2 linked regions of the Glaciimonas sp. PCH181 genome follow. The protein of the gene in region 1 binds, or shares a complex with, the protein of each later gene. Links are inferred from orthologs where the notes say so. Each region holds a gene or a part of one and is shown on either strand. Other genes may lie near its edges. The genes, in order: mfd and uvrA.

The links.
Region 2: the proteins of mfd (region 1) and uvrA are in contact, whole or in part, in a crystal structure (PDB 4DFC), measured with the Escherichia coli proteins. The link is inferred for Glaciimonas sp. PCH181 from one-to-one orthologs.

Annotation. Positions count from the first base shown.
Region 1 is NZ_PYFP01000001.1:192,031-207,913, reverse strand. What follows is about bases 7,997-12,111. They hold mfd (transcription-repair coupling factor), read left to right. Parts: upstream 7,997-8,395; coding sequence 8,396-11,911; downstream 11,912-12,111. Other genes in these bases: serB (phosphoserine phosphatase SerB), read left to right, coding at 12,012-12,111. Outside these bases: C7W93_RS00950 (4Fe-4S binding protein), read right to left, coding at 1-1,152; C7W93_RS00945 (FTR1 family protein), read right to left, coding at 1,226-2,065; C7W93_RS00940 (cupredoxin domain-containing protein), read right to left, coding at 2,235-2,555; C7W93_RS00935 (iron transporter), read right to left, coding at 2,698-3,252; C7W93_RS00920 (hypothetical protein), read right to left, coding at 4,100-4,387; two-component system response regulator OmpR, read left to right, coding at 4,559-5,314; C7W93_RS00910 (ATP-binding protein), read left to right, coding at 5,316-6,668; ispF (2-C-methyl-D-erythritol 2,4-cyclodiphosphate synthase), read right to left, coding at 6,706-7,197; ispD (2-C-methyl-D-erythritol 4-phosphate cytidylyltransferase), read right to left, coding at 7,194-7,931; more of serB, read left to right, coding at 12,112-12,854; C7W93_RS00885 (hypothetical protein), read left to right, coding at 13,057-13,419; C7W93_RS00880 (GNAT family N-acetyltransferase), read left to right, coding at 13,434-13,970; C7W93_RS00875 (cystathionine beta-lyase), read right to left, coding at 14,009-15,172; C7W93_RS00870 (hypothetical protein), read right to left, coding at 15,282-15,767; 30S ribosomal protein S12 methylthiotransferase RimO, read right to left, coding at 15,764-15,883. UniProt on the Escherichia coli protein: Couples transcription and DNA repair by recognizing RNA polymerase (RNAP) stalled at DNA lesions. Mediates ATP-dependent release of RNAP and its truncated transcript from the DNA, and recruitment of nucleotide excision repair machinery to the damaged site.
Region 2 is NZ_PYFP01000002.1:810,286-825,452, forward strand. What follows is about bases 11,367-14,765. They hold uvrA (excinuclease ABC subunit UvrA), read left to right. Parts: upstream 11,367-11,679; coding sequence 11,680-14,565; downstream 14,566-14,765. Other genes in these bases: C7W93_RS16840 (phytanoyl-CoA dioxygenase family protein), read left to right, coding at 14,636-14,765. Outside these bases: cyoB (cytochrome o ubiquinol oxidase subunit I), read right to left, coding at 1-1,801; cyoA (ubiquinol oxidase subunit II), read right to left, coding at 1,904-2,851; C7W93_RS16785 (MFS transporter), read left to right, coding at 3,015-4,373; C7W93_RS16790 (glutathione S-transferase), read right to left, coding at 4,521-5,135; arsB (ACR3 family arsenite efflux transporter), read left to right, coding at 5,568-6,641; arsC (arsenate reductase (glutaredoxin)), read left to right, coding at 6,801-7,232; arsenical resistance protein ArsH, read left to right, coding at 7,213-7,935; C7W93_RS25300 (hypothetical protein), read right to left, coding at 7,978-8,109; C7W93_RS16810 (helix-turn-helix transcriptional regulator), read left to right, coding at 8,230-8,568; ssb (single-stranded DNA-binding protein), read right to left, coding at 8,748-9,299; C7W93_RS16820 (MFS transporter), read right to left, coding at 9,330-10,526; C7W93_RS16825 (hypothetical protein), read left to right, coding at 10,758-10,964; C7W93_RS16830 (hypothetical protein), read left to right, coding at 10,957-11,259; more of C7W93_RS16840, read left to right, coding at 14,766-15,167. UniProt on the Escherichia coli protein: The UvrABC repair system catalyzes the recognition and processing of DNA lesions. UvrA is an ATPase and a DNA-binding protein. A damage recognition complex composed of 2 UvrA and 2 UvrB subunits scans DNA for abnormalities.

The sequences.
Region 1 (15,883 bases):
CGGTAAATGTTCAGCTCGCAACAAGCTTACAGTCGTAGCGGACAAACCGACAAACACACCGCAAGCAGCCAACGGAATCGTCGACTGGACCAGATGATTAAAGCGGCTGCGATCCCAATTGCCTAATAACCGCGTACTAAGCGCAAATAGCAAAGACAACGCGGTGCCCATTACTACGCCAGTTGTTAAAATATAAGCAACGACAAGGCTACCATCCAACCAACTGAATACATCACTTTGCGCCGGATAATTGGTAAAAATCCACCACGGTGCATTGGTTGCAAACGGCCACATAATGTCGCGATCAATTAACCAAGTAGCAATCGCTTGTTTAATTACAACAAACCAAGGGCTTGCCGACCAATGAAATGCACCGATCGCGACTCCCATCAAACCATATAGCGCTAAAGTGCTTTCCCATAAACTGTTTTGCTTCGCGCCAAGCTTAACGATTTCCAATGTCGGAGGACGCCATGTCAACGCAATTGCGTCTCTATGATTGCTGCAACGTCCGCACATATGGCAATCAGCAGCGCCTGTCATTGCACGCAATGGCACAAGCGGTGCACAATTTATGGCAATCGTTTTTTTACCGTGCGTATTATATGAAGCGCGCCAAGCTGTTTCATTCACTTTGTAATGAAACGGTGCCAACTTCGCCAGCAAACCAAACACACCGTTGACAGGGCAAAGATATTTACACCAAACACGTTTTTCCCGACCATACAAATAACCGACGATAATCGCGCCGACAGTAGAACCGCCAAGTACCAGCAGGACTGCCTTAGGATATTGGTAAACACTTACCATCTGACCATACACAGTGGTCAGCGCAAACGCAACAAACGGCCACCCTCCCCAACGCATCCAGCGCGGGATTGGCAAGGACCTGCCATATTTACTAGCAAACTCGGTCAATGCACCTTCGGGACATAGCACGCCGCACCATACGCGCCCCATAAAGACCATACTGATCAATACGAAAGGCCACCAGATTCCCCAAAATGCAAATTGGGCAATTAGGGTGAGGTTAGACCATATATGCGCTGTTTCATCTGGCAAAGGTAGAAAAATGGGGACCAGGATTAACAACCCATAAATCAACACTACACCCCATTGGATGCCACGAATTAAACCCGCATGCAAGCGCATCCACTCCCCGGTGCGTGCCAGCCGGGTGGTGGGGGCCGAAGATGCAATTGAACTAGAACACGTACTCATTAGATTAGGTCGCCAGTTGCGCCTGTGAAGATTTTTTTGGGGTAGCCCGTTTCAGAAACAGCAGCACGAGAACCCAATAGCCAACATAAACAAGCAGGCTCATCAATGCCGGATGTGCCCGATAGCCTGTTAAGGTCGCCACCAAGTTACCGAAGGTACTACTATCATCCAGCAACGCTGAGCTATCCCAAAGAGGATCAATCAGCGACGGAATAATATCCAGGGACATTAAGCGATCAATACCTGTCAGTAAAAGGCCTGCCGCGAGGAACAGTAAAATAACTTCTGTGGCCTGAAAAAACCGGCGCCATGAAAAAATCTTTCCGCCCAGTTGCAACAGATAAAACGTCAGACACGCTAGCGCAAAACCAATCACTGCCGCCAACACCATCATCGCCATACTGTCATGCTGTCCAAGCCCGAGACCGTATAGAAATATGACCGTTTCGCTACCTTCACGGGCAATCGCCAACGCCGCTAGTGCGGTCACGCCCCACCAGTTAGCAGACTTTAAGTTCTCTTTCAGCGAGCTTTCCATTTCTCGCTTCAGGGTGCGTCCATGCTTGCGCATCCAATACACCATCTGCACGATCAAAACGGCTGCTAGTAGCACCATCGTAATTTGAAAATAATCTTGTGCATCACCAGAAAGAATTTCACTGAAACCTAACAATGCGGCGCCCAGGCCGATTGCGGCAACAATGCCAATGCCGACACCAGCCCATAAATAAGGCAAACCCCGACGTGCATCAACACCGCCATTCTTTAGCCATGCGTGCAATATGCCAACTACTAACAATGCCTCGACGCTTTCACGCCAGACGATGAACATTACCTGACCCATCGTTATTTCTCCGTTACTACGTTATCAGTGCTCGCGCACTATACTAAATACACTGTAGCGCGTCCAGATCGGGAATGATCCAGATCGCAATTTTCAACTGCCTAACCGCCACGACCAAAGTCAAGAAAAAATGTTAGACCTGATACATAACTGCGCTTTGTCAACGCTGCTATTTAGCGACAATCAAGCCCTTCGCGTTTGGATGAAAATCGTCAAAGAATTTATATTCACCCGGCGATAACGGTGCAATGACTACAAATGAATCTGCACCCGGTGCAAGCACTTTTTCCTTACGCAACTGGACACTTTCAAACTCAACAGCAGAAGTACCGGTGTTATGAACTTCAATCTTGATTTTCTTACCAGCAGGAACTTCAATTCGCGCTGGCGTTAACACACCATCTTTCATCTCCAGTTTGAACGTCGGCAGATCTGCCCCCAATGAAGCCCCCGCAGCAACCAACAAACCCAAGGTAAATAACACACGCATTTTTTGCACCAACATCGATATCACTCCCGATCGAAAAAGCTTATTTGACGCTGCTAAATGTGCGCTTGATTACAAGACCAGCGCAAGACCATTGCAAGGCCGCTATGGTCCCGCGCACACCCATTTAGTAACAGATCAGCATTTAATAGCCGCCCTTTTTACCGACACCAGCAAACACAAAATCGTAACTGACTTCAAACGGCTTAAACCACGGAGCAACACCGGTTTCCTTATCAACGTGACGGCCAAAATGTGCATGCTCATTTGCAGACGGCGGCGAGATCATCATCTTTAACGTATATTTACCCGGACCGGCCAGCTTAACGTTATCGCCATAATGCGGACCATCGGTGGCGACCATAGGCATCATGTCGCCTTTAATTACTTGCTTAGAACCTGCCTTAGTAAACTGATACGCAATCACCAGATTGGGCATCCAATCACCTTCTGCGAAACCATTTGGATTATTTTTTACCGCATGGATGTCTGCTTCGACATGAATGTCGGAGTCTTCCGCCTTGCGCATCATGCCTTCAGGTTCCATCTTGGTAGGCTGTAAATAGACAGCAGCTACTTCCAGACCATTAAGAATCTGTGGCTTACCAATCGGATACTCTGCAGCAACTGCACTGCCGACAAAGCTTGCAGTTAATACCGAAGCCACCAATAAAAATTTCGCATTAAATTTCAGTCGCATTACGTGAACCTTTCCTGAATAGTAAATGATAATGATTATTGTTTGATTGTATCATCGTGCCGATCCTCGTGACCCAACTACAATGAAATTTGCGTAATCATATGTTCAAAATTCAACCAAAGCCGTCCGAATGACCATCAAAGCCAAACCAGAAAAAGCGCATGCACCGATCGGCAACTATTGTTGTTACTTACAGCCCAAAACCGCTAAAAAATTCTTTTCTTCATAAATCATGATTCATTCGCAATATATCTCTTTCAAAATTGAAATAGCTCAGCTATAATTTTGTCTTTCGCGGCTGTAGCTCAGCTGGATAGAGTACTTGGCTACGAACCAAGGGGTCGTGGGTTCGATTCCTGCCAGCCGCACCAGAAAACAAAACGGTTGCAAGAGAAATCTTGCAACCGTTTTCTGGTTTACAGCAGCCGAAATGACTAGACCCAATATTTCATGGAATCAAAGCTATTAACGGCGGATGAGGTAATTTTCGGCGGTAAAAAAACCATCATTCAGCGCGAATAATATTTCTCCACAATTTTTACCCATTTAAACAAAATACATATACAATGCTGCTCTTTCGCGGCTGTAGCTCAGCTGGATAGAGTACTTGGCTACGAACCAAGGGGTCGTGGGTTCGATTCCTGCCAGCCGCACCAGAAAATATAGGGGTTGCAAGAGAAATCTTGCAACCCCTTTCTGGTTTACAACTTTATATACTACAAATACCCGCTACTCTTCAAAATTCGATGAAAAAAGCCGATGATTTTCGTCATCGGCTTTTTTATTTCATCAAAAGTAGGAGAATTTCAAACGATCAGTTAAGTAAAAACATCTTCAGATTAGTGAATCAGCGTCGCGGAGGATAAAGATCACGCCCAACCTCATTAATTTGTTGACGTAATGCACGTCGCTCATCTGGCGATAAACGGCCACGCGGAACGGCTTGACCTGCATCTTTGTTGCCACGGTCATTCTGCCACTCCGGAGCACGACTACTATCGCGCTGAGGTTCATAATGTTGCGGAGCGCGTTGTTGCGGCTGCTCCTCGCGCTGACGATCGGAGCGTGCACTAGCACTCACCGCCGCAGCCAGGAGCAACAAACAAAGACTCATTTTCCGGAACATCATATTCATAACGTTTTTCTTCTGTGAATGCTGGATAACGGTTAAGATTTACCCGTCACAATCCAAGTGTAAGCCCACGCACTTTTTGCTATAAGAGGTATTTGGTAAAGTTTGTAACACTTTGTAATTCATGCTCTTCCGGTATATTTTTGTTGTGCCCTCTGACGTTACCATACGACTATGAATACTCCCAACACCCCAACGCAAACCGCTAACGCGCATCAGTATAAGATTCTTGTGGTCGATGATGATATCCGCCTGCGAGATTTATTGCGTCGCTATTTGACTGAACAAGGCTTTCAGGTTGTCACCGCCGAAAATGCACAGGCAATGAACAAGCTGTGGATACGCGAGCGTTATGATCTGTTAGTACTGGATTTAATGCTACCGGGCGAAGATGGCCTTGCCATTTGTCGACGCTTGCGCGGTGCTGGCGACCAGACCCCTATCATTATGCTGACCGCGAAAGGCGAAGATGTGGACAGGATCGTCGGCCTCGAAATGGGTGCTGACGATTATCTGCCAAAACCGTTTAATCCCCGTGAGTTGGTCGCCCGCATCGGCGCAGTCTTACGCCGCAAAGGCCCTGACGAGTTACCGGGCGCGCCGTCCGAAACGCCGCAATCGTTTGAGTTCGGCGAATTTATTCTCGATCTGGGCACGCGCTCATTAAAGAAAAGCGGCGAATCGGTGCCACTGACAACCGGAGAGTTTTCGGTCCTCAAAGTATTTGCCCGACACGCACGTCAGCCTTTATCGCGTGAGAAATTAATGGAATTAGCACGCGGTCGCGAATATGAAGTATTTGATCGCAGTCTCGATGTACAAATTTCACGGCTACGTAAACTAATCGAGCCTGATCCTGCCAATCCGCTGTATATCCAGACCGTATGGGGTCTGGGCTACGTCTTTATCCCAGAAGGACAGCCACGCTGATATGACCACACCTCACCGCTTGGCTTGGCTAAAGAGCGGGTTGCTGTGGCGCACCTTCTTTTTAATGGCTTTCCTTATCACCGTTAGCATGGTGGTATGGGTCGCCAGTTTTCGTATTGTTGAGCGCGGCCCGCGCGCGCAACAATTGGCCGCACAAATAATTTCGGTCGTCACCATTACGCGTGCCGCCCTCACCCACTCTGCCCCTGACCTGCGCCGAGAGTTGCTGTTCGACCTCGCCAGCAATGAAGGGATACGCATTTATCCGCTGGAAGAAAACGATAAAATTGAACCGCCGCCGGATAGTGCGGTGATGCCGGAACTCGAAGCCGAAGTACGGGCGCGCTTAGGAAATGAAACGAAATTTTCTGCCAGTGTTAACGATATCGGCGGCTTTTGGATTAGCTTTACGATAGATGAAGATCAATACTGGCTGATGCTGGACCGCGATCGCGTTGAGCGTAGCTCCGGCTTCCAATGGTTTCAATGGGCTACCGCCGCCATGCTGTTATCGCTATTGGGGGCGATGTTTGTCTCTGCGTTAATTAACCAGCCACTGGCGCGACTGACCGCCGCCACGCGGGCAGTCGCCAAAGGTGAGCAGCCAGACCGCTTGCCTGAAACCGGCCCGACCGAAATTGAAGAAGCGAATCGCAGCTTTAATCAAATGGTGGACGATTTACAACGCGTCGATGCTGACCGTGCAATTATTCTGGCAGGCATTTCGCACGATTTGCGAACGCCTATTTCGCGGATGCTGCTTGAAGTTGAGATGGCCTACTTATCAGACGAAGCACGCACTGGCATGCAGTCCGATCTGGCGCAAATGGATGGCATTATCGGTCAATTTCTTGATTACGCTAAACCCACGGACATCAGCAGTTTTACCGCTATCGATATGACTGACTTCCTGCGCGACGTTGAGCAAAATGCGGCGCGCCATACCGATGTCGAGATACATTCAAGAATCGCAGAAAACTTGTACGTCGAAGGAAATGAAACAGAGTTACGCCGCGTTTTCACCAATCTCATCGAAAATGCCCGCCGATATGGCAAAGCCGACGATGCTACAGTCGTCGTTATCGATGTCACCGCGACACTGCAGCACGACAAAATATTGATCGATATTTCTGATCACGGTCCTGGTGTACCAGAGGATGAAATGGAGCGTTTACTCAGACCATTTACACGGCTGGATACGGCACGCGGACAAGCAAATGGATCGGGCTTAGGACTGGCCATCGTCAATCGCGTAGTCAAGCGCCACAATGGAAAACTAAAACTCTACAATCGTAGCGGCGGCGGGTTATCAGTTCAAATCACTCTGCCATTAGCCCGCAACGGGGGCAAGTAGCGTTACACGGATACGCTACTTTGCTTAACAAAAATGTTTATAGCCGAAATAGCAGTACCACCGCCTCGGCTGCAATGCCCTCTTCTCTTCCGAGGTAGCCGAGTCTTTCGTTAGTTTTTGCTTTTACATTCACCTGACCCGAAGAGATACCGCAATCGTCCGCAATTTGCGACACCATCAGAGGAATATGCGGCGCCATTTTCGGTGCTTGCGCAATGATAGTGCAATCGATATTGCCCACTCCAAAACCTGACACGCTGATGCGACGGACCGTCTCGCGCAATAATTTACGGGAATCGGCACCAGCAAACTGACTATCCGTATCAGGAAAATGGCGACCGATATCACCTAGACCAGCGGCCCCGAATAGCGCATCAATAATGGCGTGCAGCAACACATCGGCATCCGAGTGCCCCATCAATCCAGTGCGATGAGGAATAGTGACACCGCCGATAATCAATAACCGGCCCTCGACCAACGCATGGCAGTCGTAGCCCTGCCCAATACGAAATCCTGCTTGAAAACTCATACTTTCCCCCTCAAAAACATTTCTGCCAATGCAACGTCGTGCGGCAACGTCACTTTAAAATTAGACGGACTTCCCTCTACCAGCTTTGGCTGAAGACCGAGCATTTCGACCGCGCTCGCATCATCTGTAATAGGCTTCGCCCCATCCAACGCGCTAACCAATGCCCGATGCAATAAAGCGTAGCGAAACATTTGCGGCGTTTGCGCTGCCCATAATGCGGTGCGCGATACGGTCTCCCGCACCCGCGTGCCCGTGGTATCCGGTTTTCGGTCATCAAGTACTTCACTACGCTTGAGCGTATCGACCACCGGCAATGCCAATAAGCCGCCGACTGCATCATCATGCAACGCATCAATCAAATGCTCAATCAACGCCACAGTTAGTCCGGGGCGCGCAGCATCATGTACCAACACCCAATCGTCGTTAGTCAACAGATTACCTATGGCCTTCAGCCCATTCAGCACCGATAAATGACGACTCTCGCCCCCCTGATAAAGCACCGTTACCCGATCTTTCAAAGCGGGCGCAATCGTCATCATATCGGCGATATAGCCGTCTTCGGCACTTACCACAACGAAAGTATGCGTAATCGCGCTGCAGGCAGCAAAGGTATCCAGTACATGCCGCAGCATGGCCTTGCCAGCAAGCGGCAAATATTGTTTAGGAAATGCGGTTCCCATGCGAGCGCCAACACCAGCAGCAGGAATCAGAGCAAAGTTACGTGACGATGTCATGCGATGCACTATTGAAAATAAAAAAAGGAAAATTTAATCTGACATTACAACCGTGCCATACGCGGCGTCCAGCCTGTGCAAAATATCTAACCGGCCGAGACTCGCCAAAGATGCCATGACCAAATAAAGTCATCACACTATTTGGCTTTCAAAAATGCAGCCAATCTCGACAAAAAACGGGTAATCAGGCTGACGAATAGACAATTGGTGCGTGGTTTATAATGTTGCTCTGAATTTTAACTGGCTATGCTAGTAAATTGTGGCTTTTTTGTCCTCCATCAGACGCATTATCTTGAAGTCAGAATATGAACCGCAGCCATTGTTAAAGCTGCTATCGTAATCGGCAAGATTCCGCTGAACCGATGCCTGCTCGCGTGGGCCGGGATGTTGAACAGCACAAGCGCTTTGATCATCACCGTGTAGTTAGTTCTTGAATAGGTTCTCACATCAAAACCCACAGCCCGATGCATTTTGATCTAGAAAAATCTCTGCCTAAGCCCGGAGCGCGTTTTGCGCTGCCAAACTTACATGGCTCCGCCGATGCCTATGCGCTGGCACACGCCGCGCTGGCGCTCAAAGCGCGCAAACAGATGCTGACGATCGTGGTGGCAAACGCCACCGATGCGCAACGTTTGCTATCGGAAATTCCATGGTTTGCCGGGCAACAGCAGAATGAAGCCGACGCCACAAGCGAGAGCAAAAAAGGAAAGCACGACACCACCTCACATCAGCAAGCCCCGAAGATTCAAAGCAATCTGCGCTGCCATTTGCTGCCAGATTGGGAAACACTGCCTTACGATGCGTTTTCGCCGCATCAGGATTTGGTCTCAGAGCGTCTTGCCACACTATACGAAGTTCAGAATGGTCATTGCGATGTATTGATCGTACCGGCAACGACCGCACTGGTACGGATGGCACCGCCGTCATTCATCGCCGCTTATACTTTCTTTTTTAAACAAGGTGAAACGCTCGACGAAACACGTCTAAAGTCACAATTAACGTTAGCGGGCTACAGCCACGTCACCCAAGTTATATCGCCCGGCGAATATTCTGTTCGCGGCGGTTTGATCGATATTTTTCCGATGGGATCGGTATTACCGTACCGGATTGATTTGTTCGGCGACACCATCGAGACTATCCGCACCTTTGACGCCGATACGCAACGCTCTTTATATCCCGTTAAAGAAATACGCTTGCTGCCTGGCCGCGAATTTCCTATGGATGACAAAGCCCGCACCGCCTTTCGCAGTCGCTGGCGCGAAGTGTTCGAAGGCGATCCATCCCGCTCGGCCATCTATAAAGATATCGGCAACGGGATCGCCTCAGCCGGGATCGAATATTATCTGCCGCTGTTTTTCGACGGCACCGCAACCTTGTTCGAGTACCTTCCAAGCACGACCACTTTCGCGCTGGTTGGCGATATCAATGACGCTATTACGCGCTTCTGGAGCGATACCCAGTCACGCTACAAGTTTTTAAAATCAGATAGAGAACGACCATTACTCGCGCCAGAAACGATCTTTCTCAGCGATGAAGACTTTTTTACCTTAGCCAAACCGCACGGACGCTGGATCATTCAAGCCAGCGACAGTGCGTCGGAATTATCGGCCCCGATACCGAACATCGCTGTTAATCGTCGCGTCGATGATCCGCTGACTAATTTGCGCTCTTACTTGCTGCAAAGCAATCTTCGCGTTCTGATCTGCGCAGAGTCCAACGGTCGCCGCGAGACGCTGCAACAGTATTTCAACGAATACAATCTCTCGCTGACACTCTCTGAAAGCTATGCTGATTTCGTGACCTCGTCAGCGAAATTGATGCTGGGCGTCGCACCGCTGCATGCGGGATTTGAACTCAACGATGTTGCCTTTATCACCGAAACTGAGCTTTACGCTGGTTCAGGGCGTCGTATCGGCAAGAAGAAACAAGAAGGCGCGACGCAAGTCGAGTCGATGGTCCGCGATTTATCCGAACTCAAAATCGGCGATCCGGTGGTTCATATTCATCACGGTATCGGCCGCTATATGGGGTTGACCAGTATGGATCTGGGCGAAGGCGAAACCGAATTCCTGCATCTGGAATACGCGAAAGATACGAAACTATACGTTCCAGTATCGCAATTGCACGTCATTTCACGTTATTCCGGCGCATCGCCAGAGGATGCGCCTTTGCATGCTCTTGGCTCCGGCCAATGGGAAAAAGCCAAGCGCAAAGCAGCGCAACAAGTCCGGGACACCGCTGCAGAACTACTCAATTTGTATGCGCGCCGCGCTCTGCGTCAGGGCCACACGTTTGAGTATTCGGCCCACGATTACGCTACTTTTGCCGAAAGTTTCGGCTTCGAAGAGACTGCCGATCAAGCCGCCGCCATTAGCGCTGTCATCGGCGATATGACCAGCGGCAAACCGATGGACCGCTTAATTTGCGGCGACGTTGGTTTCGGCAAAACCGAAGTCGCCTTGCGCGCTACTTTTGTAGCGGTGTTGGGCGGCAAACAGGTCGCGATTCTGGCACCGACAACGCTGCTCGCAGAGCAACATGCCCAGACGTTTGCCGACCGTTTTGCCGACTGGCCGGTAAAAATTGCAGAGCTATCGCGCTTCCGATCTGGCAAAGAGATCACGCAGGCGATGAAAGGGATGGAGGACGGTACGATCGATATCGTCATCGGCACGCATAAACTGTTATCCGATGACGTCAAATTTGCCCGTCTGGGTCTGGTCATCATTGATGAAGAACATCGCTTCGGTGTACGTCAAAAAGAAGCGCTAAAGTCGTTGCGGGCCGAGGTCGATGTACTGACACTCACCGCCACGCCGATTCCTCGCACGCTTGGCATGGCGCTTGAGGGACTACGCGATTTTTCCATTATTGCGACCGCACCGCAAAAACGTCTGGCGATCAAAACTTTTGTTCGTAGCGAAGATGAATCGACCATCCGCGAAGCCTGTTTGCGAGAGCTCAAGCGCGGCGGTCAAGTCTACTTTTTGCACAATGAAGTCGATACCATTGAAAACCGTAGAGCCATGCTGGAAGTATTGCTACCGGAAGCACGGATTGCCATCGCGCACGGCCAAATGCACGAACGTGATCTGGAAAAAGTAATGCGTGATTTCGTCGCCCAGCGCTTCAATATTTTGCTGTGCACCACGATTATTGAGACCGGTATCGACGTACCAACCGCCAATACCATCATCATGCATCGGGCAGACAAATTCGGACTGGCCCAATTACATCAGTTACGCGGTCGCGTTGGTCGTTCGCATCATCAAGCGTATGCTTATTTGCTGGTCCATGACGTGCAAGGACTAACCAAGCTTGCACAGCGCCGCCTCGACGCCATCCAGCAAATGGAAGAGCTCGGTAGCGGTTTTTATCTGGCGATGCACGATCTGGAAATCCGCGGTGCTGGCGAAGTACTAGGCGACAACCAATCAGGCGAAATGCACGAAATTGGTTTCCAACTCTATTCAGACATGCTCAACGAGGCCGTCCGCTCACTCAAAAATGGGAAAGAACCTGATCTGGCAGCGCCACTGTCCACTATGACAGAAATCAACCTGCATGTACCGGCCTTGCTTCCCAATGAGTATTGCGGCGATGTGCACGAACGATTATCGCTTTACAAGCGTCTGGCAAATTGCAATGCGCAGGACAAGATTGATGATCTTCAAGAGGAATTGATCGATCGCTTCGGCAAATTGCCCGATCCGGCCAAAGCGCTCATCGAAACCCATCGGCTGCGGGTGGCTGCAAAGCCGGTTGGCATCATTAAAATCGATGCCCATTCCGAAGCGGCTTTGCTACAATTCGCGCCGAATCCACCAATCGACGCCATGCGTATCATTGAGTTAATTCAAAAAAATCGGCATATCAAACTCAATGGGCAGGATAAATTGCGCATTACAATCAACATGCCCGATCTGAGCGCCCGTGTAAATCAAATCAAGACAACCATCCGGGCACTGATCGGCCAGTAAAAAACATAGCAGCAATCATAAGCCGACCAACATAGGGGTCGGCGAATTGAAATATTTTTTAATAGACCACCGCGATAAAGAACGCCGAAAGACAGATAACATGCATCTCATCCTCCAAAGCCTTAGCCCAGACAGCTCCGCCGCCAACGCAATCGCCACCTTGTCAGCCGCAAGCAAAATTACGCTCATCTCGCCAACAGTCTGGCGCTGCGAGGATGTCATTTATTCGGATGACCTGAAGGCGCAGATTGATGCAGCCTGTCATGCGGCGCAACTGGACTATGCCTTCGTGCCGCCCACGCGCAAATTGTCTGATTTCAAGCTGTTAGCAATGGATATGGATTCAACTCTGATCAACATCGAATGCATCGATGAAATCGCGGATATGTACGGCCTCAAACCGCAGGTATCGGAAATCACTGAAGCCGCGATGCGAGGTGAGTTGGAATTTAACGAGAGTTTGCTGCGTCGGGTAGCTTTGCTAAAAGGTTTGGATGCGTCCGCTTTGCAGCGTGTCTATGACGAACGCTTACAGCTTTCGCCCGGCGCTGAAAAAATGCTGGCCGCAATTCAGGCAGCTGGCATCAAGACCCTTTTGGTTTCGGGCGGTTTTACTTTTTTTACCGATCGCATAAAGGCCCGCCTGAGCCTTGATGTCACCCACGCCAATCAATTGGAAATCGTCGACGGCAAACTGACGGGCAAAGTGATCGGTGGCATTGTGAATGCAGATGAAAAACAACGCACCGTAGAACGTGTTTGTGCCGAGCTAGGCATTACTGCGCAGCAGACCATCGTCATGGGCGACGGTGCGAATGACTTGAAGATGATGGGTATCGCCGGTCTCTCCGTGGCTTTTCGTGCTAAGCCGGTCGTCCGCGCGCAAGCAAATCTGGCCTTGAATTTTGTCGGATTAGACGGCATCTTGCCAATATTGGCCTGATTGGGATTGTCATTAAATCGCCTCAGTAGCGACCGTCTCGAAACTTACCGAGGAAGAATGTATCAAAGCGGATGTGTCGAGGTGACCCGCTCACCTCGACGCCAAAACCTCGATCAGCCAATACGGTTTTGCGCAGTCATACTGATAACTACAGCGCATCTATCATTCCTCACCATCATCATTTACTTGAAGGATCGCTACGATGACACAAGAATTAGTATTCGATAACAAGACCCACTCCCTAAAAAATCTCGCATGGTGGCTGTATATATGTCACGGCCTCAGCTTCGTATTTTCCTTAGGTCTGTTTTCTTTTATTCCGCTGATCATCAACTATATAAAACGAGAAGATGCAGCGAACACGTTTATCTATAGTCATCATCAATGGCAAATTCGCTCATTTTGGTGGTATCTGGTATGGGTCATCATCGGCGGCGTTCTATTTGTGACTGTCATCGGCGTCCCCGTAGCATTGCTGATATGGGGAGTTGCGTGGATATGGAAAGCCTATCGCCTGATCAAAGGCTTGCTCGATCTGAATGATAATAAAACTATGCCAGTTTAATCACGATCATTAGCATGACTTCTGACATCAACAAGCCAGCGTTCTCGGTACGGCGCATGTCTGCCGAGGACGTCCCGGCCTTGCTGCAAATCCAAATGGCGTGTTATCCGCCTTCCATGACGGAACCGGAAGCTGTTATTTTGATGCGATTGCAAAGCAGCCAGCAGACTTGCTGGTTGTTAGAGCACGATGACACGCCATCGGCCTATTTATTTAGCTATCCGTCGCACCGGGGGATGGTGACTGCGCTGAACGCGACATTCGAAGTAGCCTCAAATCCAGACTGCCTGTATCTGCATGACCTGGCAGTATCGCCGCGCTTGCGCGGACAGCGCGCCGGGCAAGCACTGGTAAAGACGGCGTTGGCATACGCCCGCAGCGCCGGACTTGGTTCGAGCGCTCTAGTAGCAGTTCAGCAATCCCAGCCTTTTTGGATGGCATTTGGCTATTCGCCCCATCACAACCTATCCACCGAAGCATCAAAAAATCTGCTGAGTTATCAGGTAACCGGCTTCACTAACGCTATTTATATGTTACAGACTCTAAGCTAAATGGCGCGGTTTTCAAAAAACCGCGCCATTTTTTACATTTACAACCGCGATAACGCCTGCTCAATATCGGCGATCAGATCCTGAGTATCTTCCAGTCCAATATTGAAACGCACCAAAATACCCTGATCTTTCCAATCTTTCCGCATGTTCTGCATACGATATGGCACGGCCAGACTGTTCGAACCACCCCAGCTAAAACCAATCTTAAAGAGTTTCAGGCTATCGACAAAGCGATCGGTTTGCTCTTCAGAATAGCGTTTATCAAACAATACAGAGAACAAACCTGCGGCGCCCGTAAAGTCGCGCTTCCATATTTCATGGCCGGGGCAATCTGAAAAAGCCGGATGCAACATTCGCGTAATTTCAGGCCGATTTTTAAACCAGCTGGCCACAATACGGGCACTGGCATCGTGCGCTTCAAAACGCAGTTTCATCGTCGGCAAACTGCGTAAGACGAGATAGACGTCATCCATGCCGACGCCCAAGCCCAGATTATTGAAAGCCGTTTCTACCAACTTGGCCAATGCAGGATCGCGTGTAATAACAGCGCCCATCAGCACATCTGAGCCACCCGATTGATATTTTGTCAGTGCCTGCATGACGATATCAACGCCATGGTCGAAAGCACGAAACGCCAATCCCGCCGACCAGGTATTATCCAGCGCCACCAATACGCCGCGTGCATGCGCAGCAGCACAAATTGCAGGAATATCCGGTATCTCCATCGACACAGATCCCGGCGCTTCGGTCCAGATAAGTTTAGTATTCGCTTGGATCAAATCAGCAATTCCAGCACCGATCATCGGATCGTAATAACGCGAAGTAATCCCAAAATTAGTCGACAACCAATCGCTCAATACCCGATTTGAACCATATACATTGTCCGGCACCAGCACATCGTCGCCACTCTTTAAAAATGCAAAGTCCACCAATGTGATCGCAGCTAAACCACTGGGGGCGAGACGGCAATACTCGCCGCCCTCAATCTGGGCCAACCGCGCTTCTAGCGTGAAAGTGGTCGGGGTTCCGTGCAAACCATAGTTATACGCACTCTTATCGAGCCAATTACGCGCACGCATCGAGGCCACATCCTTAAACAATACAGTCGATGCATGATGGATAGGCACGGTAAATGCACCAAAGCCTGCTGGAGCACTATATTCACTATGGATTAAGGAGGTTTGCGGCGATTTTTTGGTCATGTGGCGTTACCCGGTTGATGAATACCTCGCCGCGATTGACACGGCTTTATCGGATGATGAGGACATGCAGAATGTTTTTGCATGTCCTATTTTATTTGGCGCTAAATTGCTATCGCGAGGATGCTGGAAGAACTTTTAAAACAAACGATTTTGTGATCGCATCATCGATAGTCGACCAGGTGCCGCTGAAAGAGACACCATCGAACTTGCCGGACCATTCACCGGATACATCCTTGCCGTTTATCGACTCTTCCATTATTACATCGCTGCCCTCGTACTCGCCAGCTACTAGCACTTTGGAAGTTTGTCCAATGATGAAATATGTGCCTTGCAAGCCCTCGGTTGGGTCCGGCTTTAATTGCAGATGCATTTCAATCGTCGCATCACCCAACGTACCGCGCAACGTGAGTGGCTTGGCAAACAGATCGCCAGATACTGGCGCCTGAGCAGCCACTGGCGTAACTGTCGTTGAGTTCGCCGCAGCAGCCTGCCGGGCAACAGCACCCGCAACTGGCGCTGCGTATCCAAAAGGTAAAGCCGCGAATAATGTCGCCGTTAAAACAGCGCGACAAACAACACGATGCCTTTTCGTCATGCAGCTCCCCATAAATCATGAGAATCTGCAGCGGTGATGGTGACGTCGACAAACTCACCAATGACTAATTTTTTATGTGGTTCGAACGGCGGCTTAACATACACCACGCCGTCGAT
Region 2 (15,167 bases), on another replicon or contig:
CAGCGCCAGTGTTCTTCGGCATATGGATCTCTTTAAAGCCTTTTTGTGGCCGGACGTAGTTATTGGCCTTCATGTCTGCCCAGGCGTCGTTGTCATAAACTTGCGGCGTAAAGGCAAAGTTATAAGCCGGTGGCGGCGACGAAGTCGACCACTCCAGCGTACGACCACCCCATGGATCGCCGGTGGTATCACGCAACGCATCGCGACGACGATAGCTGACAACCAGTTGGATCAGGAAAGAGCCAATGCCAAGCGCGATCAAGACTGCGCCAAAGGCGGCGATCTGGAACCAGATTTGCAATGACGGATCTTCAAAATGGCTAAGACGTCGCGTCACGCCCATCAAACCGAGTACATACAGCGGCATGAACGCAACGTAGAAACCAATTGTCCAGAACCAGAATGAGCATTTGCCCCAGAAAGAATCGAGCTTGTAGCCAAATGCTTTCGGGAACCAGAAGTTAATCCCGGCAAACATACCGAAGACCACGCCGCCGATAATCACGTTATGGAAATGGGCAATCAGGAACAAACTGTTATGCAACACGAAGTCGGCCGATGGCACCGCCAACAGAACGCCGGTCATACCGCCGATAACAAAAGTGATCATGAAGCCGATGGTCCACAGCATTGGCACTTCGAAGCGGATACGGCCCCGATACATTGTAAATAACCAGTTGAAAATCTTGGCACCGGTCGGGATCGAAATAATCATCGTCGTGATCCCGAAGAAGGAATTGACGCTGGCACCGGAACCCATGGTGAAGAAGTGATGCAACCAGACCAGATAAGACAGAATCGTGATAACCACGGTGGCGTAGACCATCGATGTATAACCGAACAGGCGCTTGCTGCAAAACGTTGAGACGACTTCAGAGAAGACACCAAAGCATGGCAGAATCAAAATGTAGACTTCAGGATGGCCCCAAATCCAGATCAGATTGACGTACATCATGGCGTTGCCGCCCATATCGGTGCTGAAGAAATTTGTACCGAACACACGATCCAGCGCCAGCATGCCGAGTACAGCAGTCAATACCGGGAAAGCAGCGACGATCAGGACGTTGGTGCATAACGCAGTCCATGTAAAGATCGGCATTTTCATCATGTTCATGCCGGGGGCGCGCATCTTGACGATGGTGGCGATCAGGTTAATCCCCGACAGCAGCGTCCCGACCCCGGCAATCTGTAACGCCCATATATAGTAATCGACCCCCACATCCGGACTGGACAAAATGCCTGACAGTGGCGGATAAGCCAACCAGCCGGTACGGGCGAACTCACCAACGAACAACGACGCCATGACCAGCATGCCACCGAAAGTGGTCATCCAGAAACTGAAGTTATTCAGAAAAGGGAAAGCAACGTCGCGTGCACCGATTTGCAGCGGCACGACATAGTTCATCAGTCCGGTCACCAGAGGCATGGCGACGAAGAAAATCATGATCACGCCATGCGCGGTAAAGATCTGATCGTAATGGTGTGGCGGCAGGAACCCGGCGTTATCACCGAAGGCCATCGCTTGCTGCATCCGCATCATCAGCGCATCCGCAAAGCCGCGCAGCAACATGACGATCCCGAGAACGACGTACATAATCCCGATGCGTTTGTGATCGATGCTGGTAAACCAGTCGCGCCACAATGTTCCCCAGACGCGGTAATACGTCAACGCTGCAAGCAAGGCAAACCCGCCGATGCCGACCACGATAAAGGTCGCTAGCAGGATAGGCTCGTGGTAAGGAATCGCTTCCCAGGTGAGACGACCGAAGATCAGCTTCGTCAGATTAATATGGTCTAGCATCGTTACTTTCCGAGGAAAAAGGGAAACGCGGCGCACATGCCAGCGCCGATGGCAAAAGCGCGACGCGCTGCCGGGACTTCTTGCACAGTTCTCTGCATGGTTTTACTCATGCTTTGCAGGCTGACCGACTTTTACATTCGTATCGGTCATCATCAATTTGTCCATACAGGCCTGCGCGGGATCGACACACCGATTAACGATTGCATGGTAAAGATCCGCGTCCACGCTGCCGTAATGACGCACCGGCTCGCGCTGACTAGGCTTCTCTAACTGTACGTATTCAGCCCGTTTTAATGCACCGCCGCCGGTTTTGGTGGCTTGCACCCAGCGTTCGAAGTTTTCAGGCGTCATGCCGTGGAACTTGAAACGCATGTCCGAAAATCCTGCACCGCTATAGTTGGCGGAGAAACCTTCGAACTCGCCAGGGCGATTAATGACCGCATTGAGCGAAGTCTGCATGCCCGGCATCGCATAGATTTGCCCAGCCAGTGCAGGAATATAGAACGAATTCATCACCGAAGACGCCGTGATCTTGAAGTGGATCGGCACGTCAATCGGCGCGGCCAGTTCATTCACTGTGGCAATGCCCAGATCGGGATAAATAAACAGCCATTTCCAGTCCAGCGCCACGACTTCGACCGTCATCGGCTTGGTGCCAGCAGGAATAGGACGCTGTGCATCGAGTCGGGATAGTGGGCGGTACGGGTCAAGCGTATGGGTGCTGATCCAGGTGATCAGGCCTAGCGCGATGATGATGAGAAGCGGTGCGCCCCAAATCACCAGCTCAAGCTGGGTCGAGTGATCCCAGTCCGGCTCGTAGGCGGCAGCAGTGTTATTTTTTCGATAGCGCCATGCGAATACGATGATCAACACAATCACCGGAATGATGATCAAAAGCATCAACAATGTCGAGACGACGATCAAATGACCTTGCTGGTCCGCGATGTCACCAGAAGGATGCATCACGACCATGTTGCAGCCTGCCAACAAAGCAGCGGGTAACAGGGTCAGGCCGAGGATCAGTCCACGACGAATTTTCTGGGAAACCATGTAGGAAAGTTCCAATCCAAGCCGTAAAATCATGCTAATGTACCTCGACTGGTGCGCGTTGGCGATTGGACGTTTTGTCCTACCCTTACAACGACATTTGGGATGAGCTGACGCGTTTTGTGGCGTATTCATCGACCGAAACCCATTTTGAGAAATGACGATTATGACCTCCATTCACATCCAGCATAGCGAACATTCCGCCAATTTCCCATCGCCGTCAACCGGCAATGATGCGCGGTCATCGACGTCGACCAAATCTGATCATCCGGCGATCGCGCCGGGAGAGATTGCCATCGGGGTCGTGATTGGTCGCGCTTCGGAATATTTCGACTTCTTCGTCTATGCGATCGCCTCGGTCCTGGTGTTTCCGTCGGTTTTCTTCCCTTTTGAGTCACGACTGGAAGGCACGTTATACGCCTTTGTGATTTTCTCTTTTGCGTTTCTGGCGCGGCCTTTTGGCACCGTTGCTTTCATGGCAATTCAGCGATATTTCGGGCGCGAGGTCAAACTGACGGCGGCGCTGTTCATGCTAGGGATTTCTACCGCCGGGATTGCTTTTCTTCCAACTTTTGAGCATCTGGGCTTTGCCTCCGTTGTTTTACTGTCACTGTTGCGCATCGGGCAAGGGATAGCGTTAGGCGGCACGTGGGACGGTCTGCCGTCATTGCTGGCCCTGAATGCCCCTGCTAATCGACGCGGTTGGTATGCAATGCTGGGTCAATTAGGCGCGCCGGTGGGTTTCATGATCGCGGGCGGACTATTCGCCTATCTGATCGCCAACCTCAGCACCGAAGATTTCCTCGATTGGGGCTGGCGCTATCCCTTCTATTGCGCGTTTGCGATTAACGTCGTCGCTCTGTTCGCACGCTTGCGCTTAGTATCTACCAAGGAATACGCGCATTTGCTGGATGAGAAAGAATTAGAGCCGACTAACGTAGCCGAAATGACCAAGTCGCAAGGGTCCAACGTGTTGATCGGCGCTTTGGCGGCATTGGCCAGTTACGCTTTATTCCATCTGGTGACAGTGTTTCCGTTGTCGTGGATTACGCTTTATTCGACTCGCTCACTAAGTGGCTTTTTAGTCTTGCAGGTGATCGGCGCGGCGCTGATGGCCGTGGGGGTGATCTCATCGGGTTTAATCGCTGACCGTTTTGGTCGCCGCACCACTTTGGGTGCCCTCGCGTTGCTTATCGCCGTACTGAGTGGCTTTGTCCCGACACTAATGGATGGCGGCGAGCTTGGACAAAACATCTTCATTCTGGTCGGTTTCAGCTTGCTGGGATTGTCTTACGGTCAGGCTGCTGGCGCGGTTACAGCAAATTTCTCCGCAAAATATCGCTACACTGGCGCGGCTTTGACCTCGGATCTGTCATGGCTGGTCGGCGCGGGCTTCGCACCACTAGTGGCGCTTGGTCTTTCTGCACATTTCGGTCTGGCGTATGTCAGCCTTTATTTGTTATCGGGCGCAGTGTGTTCGCTAGGGGCGCTGAGCCTTAATCGCAAGTTGGAGATTCGGGACTAATTAGTCTGCTGGCCAATTGTCGGTATAAAAAAATTCGGGTTGCACGTCTGACGTGCAACCCGAAAACGTTTTAAGCGACCGTTATTTCACCCTTTTTAGTTAAAACAAGGGAAGACCATCATTCCCATGTCGATCGCCAGTTTGCGCTCAAACCGGGGGCGTGCTGATGAAAACCGGTAGCTGCTCAGCATAATCAGAAAACGACCGCACCTCGGGATAAGCTATCTCTGCAACAACATCCGGCACCATCATTTGCGTAAATTGCCATGCAACCGCAACCGTCACGCTAGCCTGTCCAAGCTGGCTTACATCGCGTGATAAAGGTGCGGCTGATAGCTCCGCCTCAAGCGCCGCGTAAGCTGCCAGCAATTGCCCTCTCACCCGCTCCGTCCATGGTTCATGCTGTTTTTCAGGGGGCCGCAGCTTGCGTTCATACACAATCTGCACGGACTTTTCACACGCTGCCAATGCCAAACCGGTCAGCCGCAACGCACGCAGACGTTCATTGGCGGGTTCAGGCGTTAACGTCAGGCCGGCGTCCGCAAGAGTCGCGACATATTCCAGAATCAAGCTGGAATCCATCAAGGTCTGACCATCGTCGAGAACCAGCGTCGGCGCTTTTACTACCGGGTTTATCTTGCGAAAATCTTCAAAATTGCTAAAAACCGAAACGGGGTGGTGCTCGAAATCGAGTTTAAGTAATTTCAAGCAAATAGCCACGCGCCGGACATAAGGCGAATCCATCATTCCAATTAATTTCATATCACTCCCGTTAAAATTTCTGTGATTTAGCCAACACCATACTCAGTCAAAAATATCCGCGATTGATGTCAACTTACTGATCCGCATAGCAGCATAAGCGTTTCTCCCATAGGTGAAAAGCAACATAAATGAAAGCATCAATAGAAGATTTATTTGCAACGTTTTCCCCCTCCATTGACCGCAACTTGATAAAACGCCCTTGCATCAATTCGACATTTTGACTAATATGGAAACGTTGAAAATATTAAATGAAAACTTGATCAGTTCTTAGTAGATATAGCAACGGTTGGGAGGCTGCGCTTAGTGTTTCGCCTACGTAATCCCGCCCTTTGTTTTATACCCAGAAAAAAACACCACCAAATGTTAGTAAGCATTTTCTGCTGCGTTGTAAAAATCTAACCACTTAAACGAAGTTGTTATTAGAGAAGCAATATGCCTGCCCAATGCGAAGTGACCGATCGACGCGCCACTGCCAACTCCATGAATTTCTTTGAGCGTTACCTGACAATATGGGTGATGCTATGTATCGTTGCCGGTATTTCGCTAGGGCAGCTTTTCCCCGTTAGCGTTCAAACAATAGGCTCGTTAGAAATCGCCAAAGTCAATTTGCCGGTTGGCCTGCTGATCTGGGTGATGATCATTCCCATGCTGCTGAAAATCGATTTCGCCGCATGGAATCAAATCAAGGGACATGCCCGTGGGATTGGCGTCACTTTATTCATCAACTGGGCGGTCAAACCATTCTCGATGGCGCTGCTAGCCTGGGTATTTATTCGACATTGGTTCGCACCTTATTTGCCCGCCGAACAGCTGGATTCTTACGTAGCAGGATTAATTCTATTGGCTGCGGCTCCGTGCACCGCCATGGTATTCGTATGGAGTCGCCTGACTGGCGGCGATCCGTATTTCACGTTATCGCAAGTAGCAATGAATGACCTGATCATGGTGTTTGCCTTTGCGCCCCTGGTTGCACTATTGCTAGGCGTATCCAGCATCACCGTGCCGTGGGCAACATTGCTGACATCGGTAATCCTGTATATCGTGATTCCCGTGATCATCGCGCAACTCTGGCGCAGATCTCTGTTACGACGCGGACAAGCCAGCTTTGATAAAGCAGTGGAACGGATTCAGCCTTGGTCAATCTCGGCATTATTGCTGACCTTGGTGCTGCTGTTTGCATTTCAAGGCAATGCGATTATCGAGCAGCCGCTGGTCATCGCCCTATTGGCTATCCCGATCCTGATACAGGTCTTTTTCAACTCAGCGCTGGCCTATTGGCTCAATAAAATTGTCGGTGAAAAGCACGCAATCGCTTGCCCTTCGGCATTGATCGGCGCATCCAATTTTTTCGAGTTAGCAGTCGCCGCAGCGATCAGCCTGTTTGGCTTTAAATCCGGCGCAGCACTGGCAACCGTGGTTGGCGTGCTAATCGAAGTACCGGTCATGCTGTTGATTGTTGCAATCGTCAATCGAACACAGGGCTGGTATGAGGGCGTTGAGCGATGACATTCAAGATTCTTGATCTCACTAGCGCACACGCTCAGCCGCAGTTATGCTGAAACCATTCGGGCATTGAGCGACATCACCTTGCCAGCCGTAATTCTTTTTATTTATGTCAATCATCCTTGCTGGCAGATGGCCTGCAAACTTTCAGAAAGTTAGATCATGACCATAACGATTTATCACAATCCCCGCTGCGGCACTTCTCGCAACACATTGGCGTTAATACGTAACACGGGCGCCGAACCTGAAGTGATTGAATATTTAAAAAGCCCACCGACACTGGAAACACTCACAAAGCTTATTTCCGATGCCGGGCTCACGGTGCTGGAAGCCGTCCGCCAAAAAGAATCTTGCTACACGGAGCTTGGCCTGGATGCCGCAGATGTGACGGATGCCCAATTACTAGACGCCATGCTAGCAAACCCAATCCTGATCAACAGGCCGTTTGTCGCCACCCCAAACGGCACGCGTCTATGCCGCCCGTCCGAACTGGTGCTGGATATCCTGCCATTGCCACAAAAGGGAGCCTTCGCGAAAGAAGACGGCGAAATTGTCATCAACGCGGAGGGAAACCGTGTCACACCATCTGCTTAAACTACCCAACGTCGACGCAGAACTGTTTCGCAAGCCTGTCGCCGCTGATTTTGCTGGCGTAGCGCGATCAACGCACGCGCCGCGCTTTTTGCTGCTGTACGGCTCTTTACGTGAGAAATCCTATAGCCGACTTCTGACGACGGAAGCAGCCCGGCTGTTGGAGGCAATGGGCGGAGAGGTAAAAATATTCGATCCCCATGGCTTACCTTTGCCCGACGACGAACCCGACAGCCATCCCAAAGTGCAAGAACTGCGAGAGTTGGCGCAATGGGCTGAAGGTATGGTCTGGACCTCGCCCGAACGTCACGGTGCCATGACCGGCATCATGAAAGCGCAGATCGACTGGATTCCGTTGTCTATCGGTGCGGTGCGCCCGACGCAGGGTAAAACACTGGCCGTGATGGAAGTATCCGGCGGTTCGCAGTCATTCAATGCGGTGAATCAAATGCGCATATTGGGCCGATGGATGCGCATGATCACCATCCCAAACCAATCATCGGTTGCCAAGGCATTTCTGGAATTTGACGACGCGGGCAGGATGAAACCGTCTGCTTACTATGAGCGCGTAATTGATGTGATGGAAGAGCTGTTTAAATTTACCTTACTTACGCGTGATGTGTCCTCATTCCTGGTGGATCGTTACAGCGAACGCAAGGAAAACGCCGAAGAACTCAGCAAGCGCGTGAACCAGAAATCAATCTAGCTAAAGATGAATCGGGCTTGGTCGATCTTGCTTATTTGCAGATCAATCCGGCCTGTCCTTGGTGGCATAAATATTAACCCCACCAAGCGCTGCGCATCGATATTGGGCATAAGAACCCGCCACCGCAGCAACAATAAGGAGGGTCGCGATGACGCCCCAAAATCTCGCTTTCATATTCGCCCCTCCTTCCGAACGGCAAGAATGCGCACTCGCCCAATGCTGGAGAATTTCTCTCCACTCTATTTTTATAGAATAATAGATCCGATATACAACCAAGAAATATGACAAGTAATAATGGAAACTAAAAACGCGCTTTCTGCATTTGCCGCACTCGCCCAAGATTCGCGACTTGCCGTCTTCCGTCTGCTAGTCCAGGCCGGGCCATTGGGATTGGCGGCAAGCAAAATCGCTGAGCAATTAGGTATTCCGCCCTCGTCTTTATCATTTCACCTGAAAGAGCTCAGCCACGCAGATCTTGTAGTCCCACTTCAAAAGGGGCGATTCGTTATTTATAGTGTGAATTTCGACACGATGAACGCGTTGATGGCTTTTATGACGGAAAATTGCTGCGGCGGCGTTCCTTGCTCGCCAACACTTTTGTGTGCGGATGGATCTAAAGAAGTGGTGACTTGAAATCAGGGCAATATCAAGACTAAATGCAACTTTGGAGCGCGGTCAGCTACGCGGTAGAGTCAGCGTTGGAATGCTACGGCCTCGTGGTTTTAATGGCATCAATAACGCGTACCGACAAGAAAAAACGCCGCCTGTTTAAGAGCCGCGTTAATTTTTTGTCTACTACAAAAACATATTTCTTAGAACGGAATATCGTCATCCATATCCGAGAAATTCGGTGTCGGGCGCGATGCTGGCGCTTGTGCAGGACGTGAAGCAGGTGCCTGTGCCGGACGCGATGGCGCGTTGTTCGATTGACCCGATGGTGCGTTGCTGTAAGAAGAGCCGCCACCACTTTGACGTGCGTCGCCGCCATCGTAACCACCGTCATCCATGCCACTACCGCCGCCCTGACCTTGGCGACTGCCCAACATTTGCATGGAGTCGGCGATGATTTCGGTCGTGTAGCGTTCTACGCCTTCTTTGTCTTGCCATTTGCGCGTTTGCAGACGACCTTCTACGTAGACAGACGAACCCTTTTTCAGGTATTGACCGGCGATTTCAGCTAATTTGCGATAGAAAGTAATACGGTGCCATTCGGTCACTTCTTTCTTTTCGCCACTATTCTTGTCTTTCCAGCTTTCCGTAGTAGCAACGGCGATGTTGGTGACCGCTTCGCCGTTAGGCATGTAGCGGGTTTCCGGATCGCGGCCCAGATTGCCGACGATAATGACTTTATTGACCGACGCCATATATTTCTCCTAAATGTTAATTAACTGTATTTAATGTGTCACCGCGGAAGCTGGCTTACTTCGGCGCGGTAGATTTTTCATGCCGGATGCGATTATAAGCCAGACCAGAGTTGAAAGGCCGCCTAAAACGAAGACCGATGACGTCCCGACATGTTGTTTAAGTAAGCCGCCCAACGCTCCGCCACAGAACAAGCCCAGCGCCTGCAGCGTGTTATATACCCCGAGCGCTGCGCCTTTGGCTGCGGGCGGGGCGATACGTGATACCAGCGAAGGCTGGCTGGCTTCGAGCACGTTGAATGCGATAAAAAATGCCAGCAATAAGCCAACAAGCAACGGCCAATAAACGTTCGTTTGCGAGAACGCCAGCCACATACCGATCTGCACCGCCAGCAACAAACTAATTGCCGCGACAAAAACTTGCTTCATCTTGCCTTGTTTTTCACCGATAAAAACCGGCGGTAGCATCAGGATGAATGAGATCAGTACGACCGGTAAATAGATTTTCCAATGTTGTGTTACTGGCAAGTTGGCGTATTGCACTAATGCAGACGGCATCACGACGAACATTGCCATTTGCGTCAGATGTAAAGAAAATACACCGACATTAAGCCGCATCAACTCACCGTTACGCAGGATTTCAGACCAGGCGACCCGCTTGGCCTTCACCATCGGCGCATTCGGCACGACAAAAATAATCATGGCGATTGCTGCCAATGAAAGTACCCCGGTAATGGCAAAAATGCCGCCCATACCGACCCACTCATACAATAACGGCGACGCCACCATGGACAGCGCGAAGGTTAATCCGATCGAACCGCCGACCATCGCCATCGCTTTGGTACGGTGTTCTTCGCGCGTCGAATCGGCAATAAAAGCCGTGACAGCAGCGGAAATCGCGCCAGCGCCCTGCACTGCGCGGCCGATAATGACCCAATAAATATTTGGCGCAGCGGCGGCAATGAACGACCCCAGCGCAAATAGGATCAGGCCGATGATAATAATTTTCTTGCGGCCGTATTTATCGGAGGCAGCGCCAAACGGGATTTGCCCAAACGATTGCGCCAGCCCATAAATCCCCATGGCAAGACCGACTAATGTCGCACTTTCACCGCCGGGGAGAGTTTTGGCATACACCGAGAAGACCGGCAAAATCAAAAATAAACCCAACATCCGCAGCGCAAATATAGACGCTAGCGAAGCGCTGGAACGAATTTCGGCACGGGTCATGCGATTGCCGACGTCAGTGTCATCAGAAGCAACGGCGGTAGAAGATAACGAGCTGGTCATGTTGAATGTGGGGTCATGCCTTGCAATGAAGGCGGGTAAACGAAACTGAGCGAGCTAAGCGCGGGCATATTGAGACAAACTCAGGCAAACCTGGCAACACAGCAATGCGAGTTTGACGTCGATTTACGACGAAGATCGAAGCCCAATATAGTATCAGGGAATGAAACGAACATGACCTACATAGATATCAGGGTTGAGCGAAATTTGTCAGATGGCCATGCAAAAAAATTCAGCATTCATCTAAAACAGGGGGGTGCCTATGCATTGACATCGCTCTATGACATTTTGTCAGCTTATCCGGTAATAGGTGTAGGCAAGACCCTTCTATCACCCCACAAAGTAAAATTAGCTAAGGGCGAAAAAGGAAAATATGCATAGTCATATTTATGAAATCCAGCGACAACACTGGAATATGACGGCAACCAGAAATGGCCTTGCGCACGGCGGCGAAGACATCATTAGCGATCGGATTGCTCGCACACCAAATGTTATCGCAAAAGTACGTACACAGCGTCCCACAGATTTCCCTGAAACAATCGCCCGCTCGGTGTTTGCCGGAATGCAAGAAGCTGCGAACAAGCTAAAAATTAGTTCTGCCTATGTGCGATCGCCGTCGCCGCTTCCATCAACACTCCTAAGCAGAAACCGATCCAAAAAAATCAACTATATCTAAGCAATTACGCTCTCATTATGTAGAGTATTTTATGTAGAGAATGCCCATAAAGTGTGAACGCTTTTATCCTTTTTCCAACATGTGATCTAAAGCTAACTCCGCTAAGCTCATTTTTCATTTAAGGCGGCGTCTTCCCTGCTTTCTCCGCTTCCGCATAAATCTGGACCGCGACAGATAATCAGACCAAACTCGAAAATCCGTACCCTGATATAGTGTCAGGTTGTGCCATTTTGGCGGTCGCATGATCGCCAGGCTTAGTATTTAAGCAACGCCGATTGAAGATATGCATGGATGCCGAAAACTGACATCTAATAAATGCAAATTGCCTCCTTATTACGCATAGAGCGGTAATAAAGGACAAGTAAGCTGCAATTTCCAACACAAACCATCGCCGTAGAAAATCTACGCAGAAAGCTGTTCATGGAAGAGATTCGCATCCGGGGTGCACGTACGCATAACCTCAAAAACATCAATCTGGATTTGCCGCGTAATAAACTGATCGTGATTACCGGGCTATCTGGCTCGGGCAAATCCTCGCTGGCTTTCGACACGCTGTACGCGGAAGGTCAGCGTCGCTACGTTGAGTCGCTGTCTTCCTATGCGCGCCAGTTTTTGCAGTTAATGGAAAAGCCGGATGTCGATTTGATCGAAGGTCTGTCGCCGGCGATCTCTATCGAACAAAAAGCTACTTCGCATAACCCGCGCTCCACCGTCGGCACGGTCACCGAAATCCACGATTATTTGCGTTTGCTGTACGCGCGTGTGGGCACGCCGTATTGCCCCGATCACCCGGAAAAACCGTTGGCTGCGCAATCTGTTTCTCAAATGGTGGACGCGGTATTGGCGATGCCGGATGAGACCAAATTAATGATTCTGGCACCGGTGGTGGCCAATCGAAAAGGCGAGCACGTCGATCTGTTTGAAAGTATGCAGGCGCAAGGTTTTGTCCGTTTCCGTATTCAAAGCGGGACCGGGAATGGGCGCATTTATGAAGTCGATGATTTGCCTAAGTTGAAGAAAACTGAAAAGCACACTATCGACGTTGTGATTGATCGCGTGAAGGTCAAGGAAGATATCAAACAACGTCTGGCGGAAAGTTTCGAGACCGCATTGCGTCTGGCCGAAGGTCGTGCGATTGCGCTGGAAATGGACGGCGGCACGGAGCATATGTTTTCGAATAAATTCGCCTGTCCGACTTGCGGTTATTCGTTGCAAGAATTGGAGCCGCGGTTATTTTCGTTTAACAATCCGATGGGCGCTTGCCCTGAATGCGATGGCCTTGGCCATATCGAATTTTTCGATCCAAAACGTATCGTTGCTTTCCCGAATTTGTCGCTCGCTAGCGGCGCAGTAAAAGGCTGGGATCGACGTAATCAGTTTTACTTTCAGATGCTGTCGAATCTGGCCGCGCATTACGAATTCGATCTCGATATGCCGTTTGAAAAACTGCCGGAAAAAGCCCAGCAAGTTGTGCTGTACGGCTCTGGTCGCGAGACGATTCCGTTCACGTATATCAATGAGCGTGGCAAGGCTGTCATCAAAGATCACACCTTTGAAGGCGTGGTCAATAATCTACAACGCCGTTATCGCGAAACTGATTCAATGGCCGTAAAAGAAGAACTGGCGAAGTTCATCAACGAGAAAGAATGTCCATCCTGCCACGGTGCCCGTTTGCGCATCGAGGCGCGCTTCGTCAAAGTTGGCAATGGCAAGCAAGAGCGCGCTATTTACGAGGTCGCCGCAACGCCTTTGCGTGAGACATTGCACTTCTTTGAGAAGCTGAAACTGACCGGAGCGAAAAAAGAAATCGCTGACCGCATCATCAAAGAAATTATCTCGCGCCTGACTTTTCTGAACAATGTCGGTCTGGATTATTTGTCGCTGGAACGCAGCGCCGATACGCTATCTGGCGGCGAGGCGCAACGTATTCGTCTGGCGTCGCAAATCGGCTCGGGTCTGACTGGCGTGATGTATGTGCTGGATGAGCCATCCATCGGCTTGCATCAGCGCGACAACGATCGCTTGATTGAAACGCTACGTCATCTGCGCGATATCGGGAATAGTGTGCTGGTGGTTGAGCATGATGAAGACGCGATTCGTACTGCCGATTACGTAGTCGATATGGGGCTGGGCGCGGGTGTGCACGGCGGTGAAATTATCGCGCAAGGCACGCTGGCAGAAATCCTCAAAAGCAAAAAATCGCTCACCGCTAAATACTTGAACGGTACACTTAAAATCGCCGTTCCGAAGAAGCGTACCGCTCCTAATCCGGACAAGCAATTCATCATCTATGGCGCTAGCGGAAACAACCTGAAAAACGTTACGATGAAATTGCCAGTCGGCTTGCTGACTTGCGTTACTGGCGTTTCTGGCTCGGGCAAATCAACGCTGGTTAACGATACGTTATATCACGCGGCATCGCGGCATTTGTATGGCTCGCAAGCGGAACCAGCGGCGCACGATGCGATCAGCGGACTGGAGCATTTCGATAAAGTTATTTCGGTTGATCAGGCACCGATTGGCCGTACGCCGCGCTCCAACCCGGCGACGTACACAGGCTTATTCACGCCGATTCGCGATTTATTTTCGGGCGTGCCGATGGCGAAAGAGCGCGGCTACAATGCAGGACGTTTTTCGTTTAACGTCAAAGGCGGACGCTGCGAAGCCTGTCAGGGCGACGGCGTGATCAAGGTTGAAATGCATTTCTTGCCAGACGTGTACGTGCCGTGCGATGTCTGTCATGGCAAGCGCTATAACCGCGAAACACTGGAAGTCCAATACAAGGGAAAAAACATCACGCAGGTGTTGGCAATGACGGTCGAAGAAGCGCATGAATTCTTCAAACCGGTGCCGGTGATTGCAAGAAAATTGCAGACGCTGCTGGATGTTGGTCTAGGTTATATTCGCCTCGGCCAAAGTGCGACGACGTTGTCTGGCGGCGAGGCGCAGCGGGTTAAATTATCGCTGGAATTATCGAAGCGCGACACTGGCCGCACGCTGTATATTCTCGATGAGCCAACTACAGGGCTGCATTTCCACGATATCGATTTGCTGCTGAAAGTGATTCATCGGCTGCGTGATCAGGGCAACACTGTCGTCATCATTGAACACAATCTGGATGTGATTAAAACCGCCGACTGGCTGGTTGATCTGGGTCCTGAAGGTGGCGCTGGTGGCGGCTTGATTATTGCGACGGGGACGCCGGAAGATGTCGCGCAAAATCCGAATAGCGTGACCGGAAAATATCTGGCGCCATTGCTCGAAAGCGTGAATAATAAACCGCAGAAATTGCAGAAAACAGGTTAAAAAAGATGGGCTGAACGGCCCATCTTTTCTCTCTTTTTTTAGCGCTAATCTTTCACCTAGGAACGTCGTGATGAACAGTAAGACTCCACTTTCTGCAGCGCAGATTGCGGCATTTGAAACCGATGGCTATTTGTTGTTGCCAGGGCTAGTATCGACCGCGGAATGTGCGCAGATGGTCGCCATCACTAACAAGCATTTGCAAGACGCGGTTGCGCCGCTGGAATATGAATCGGAGGTCGGCTACGCTGGCGCACCGACCTCGCTAGACAGCCTTGGCGGGCGCACGGCACGGCGCTTACGCGATGCCTACCATCGCGACGCGTCGTATCGTCAATGGGCCGTTAATCCGGTGCTGGTGGCGATGCTGACGCAAGTACTGGATGAGCCGGTCTGCCTGACGTTGGCACATCATAATTGCGTGATGACCAAGCATCCACATTTCGGCACGGCGACTGGCTGGCATCGTGATATTCGTTACTGGTCATTTGCGCGTAACGAGCTGATTTCGGTATGGCTGGCATTAGATAGCGAGACCGAAAACAATGGCGGCCTGCGGTTTATTCCCGGTTCGCATCGCTTCGCTATACAACCGTCGCAAATGG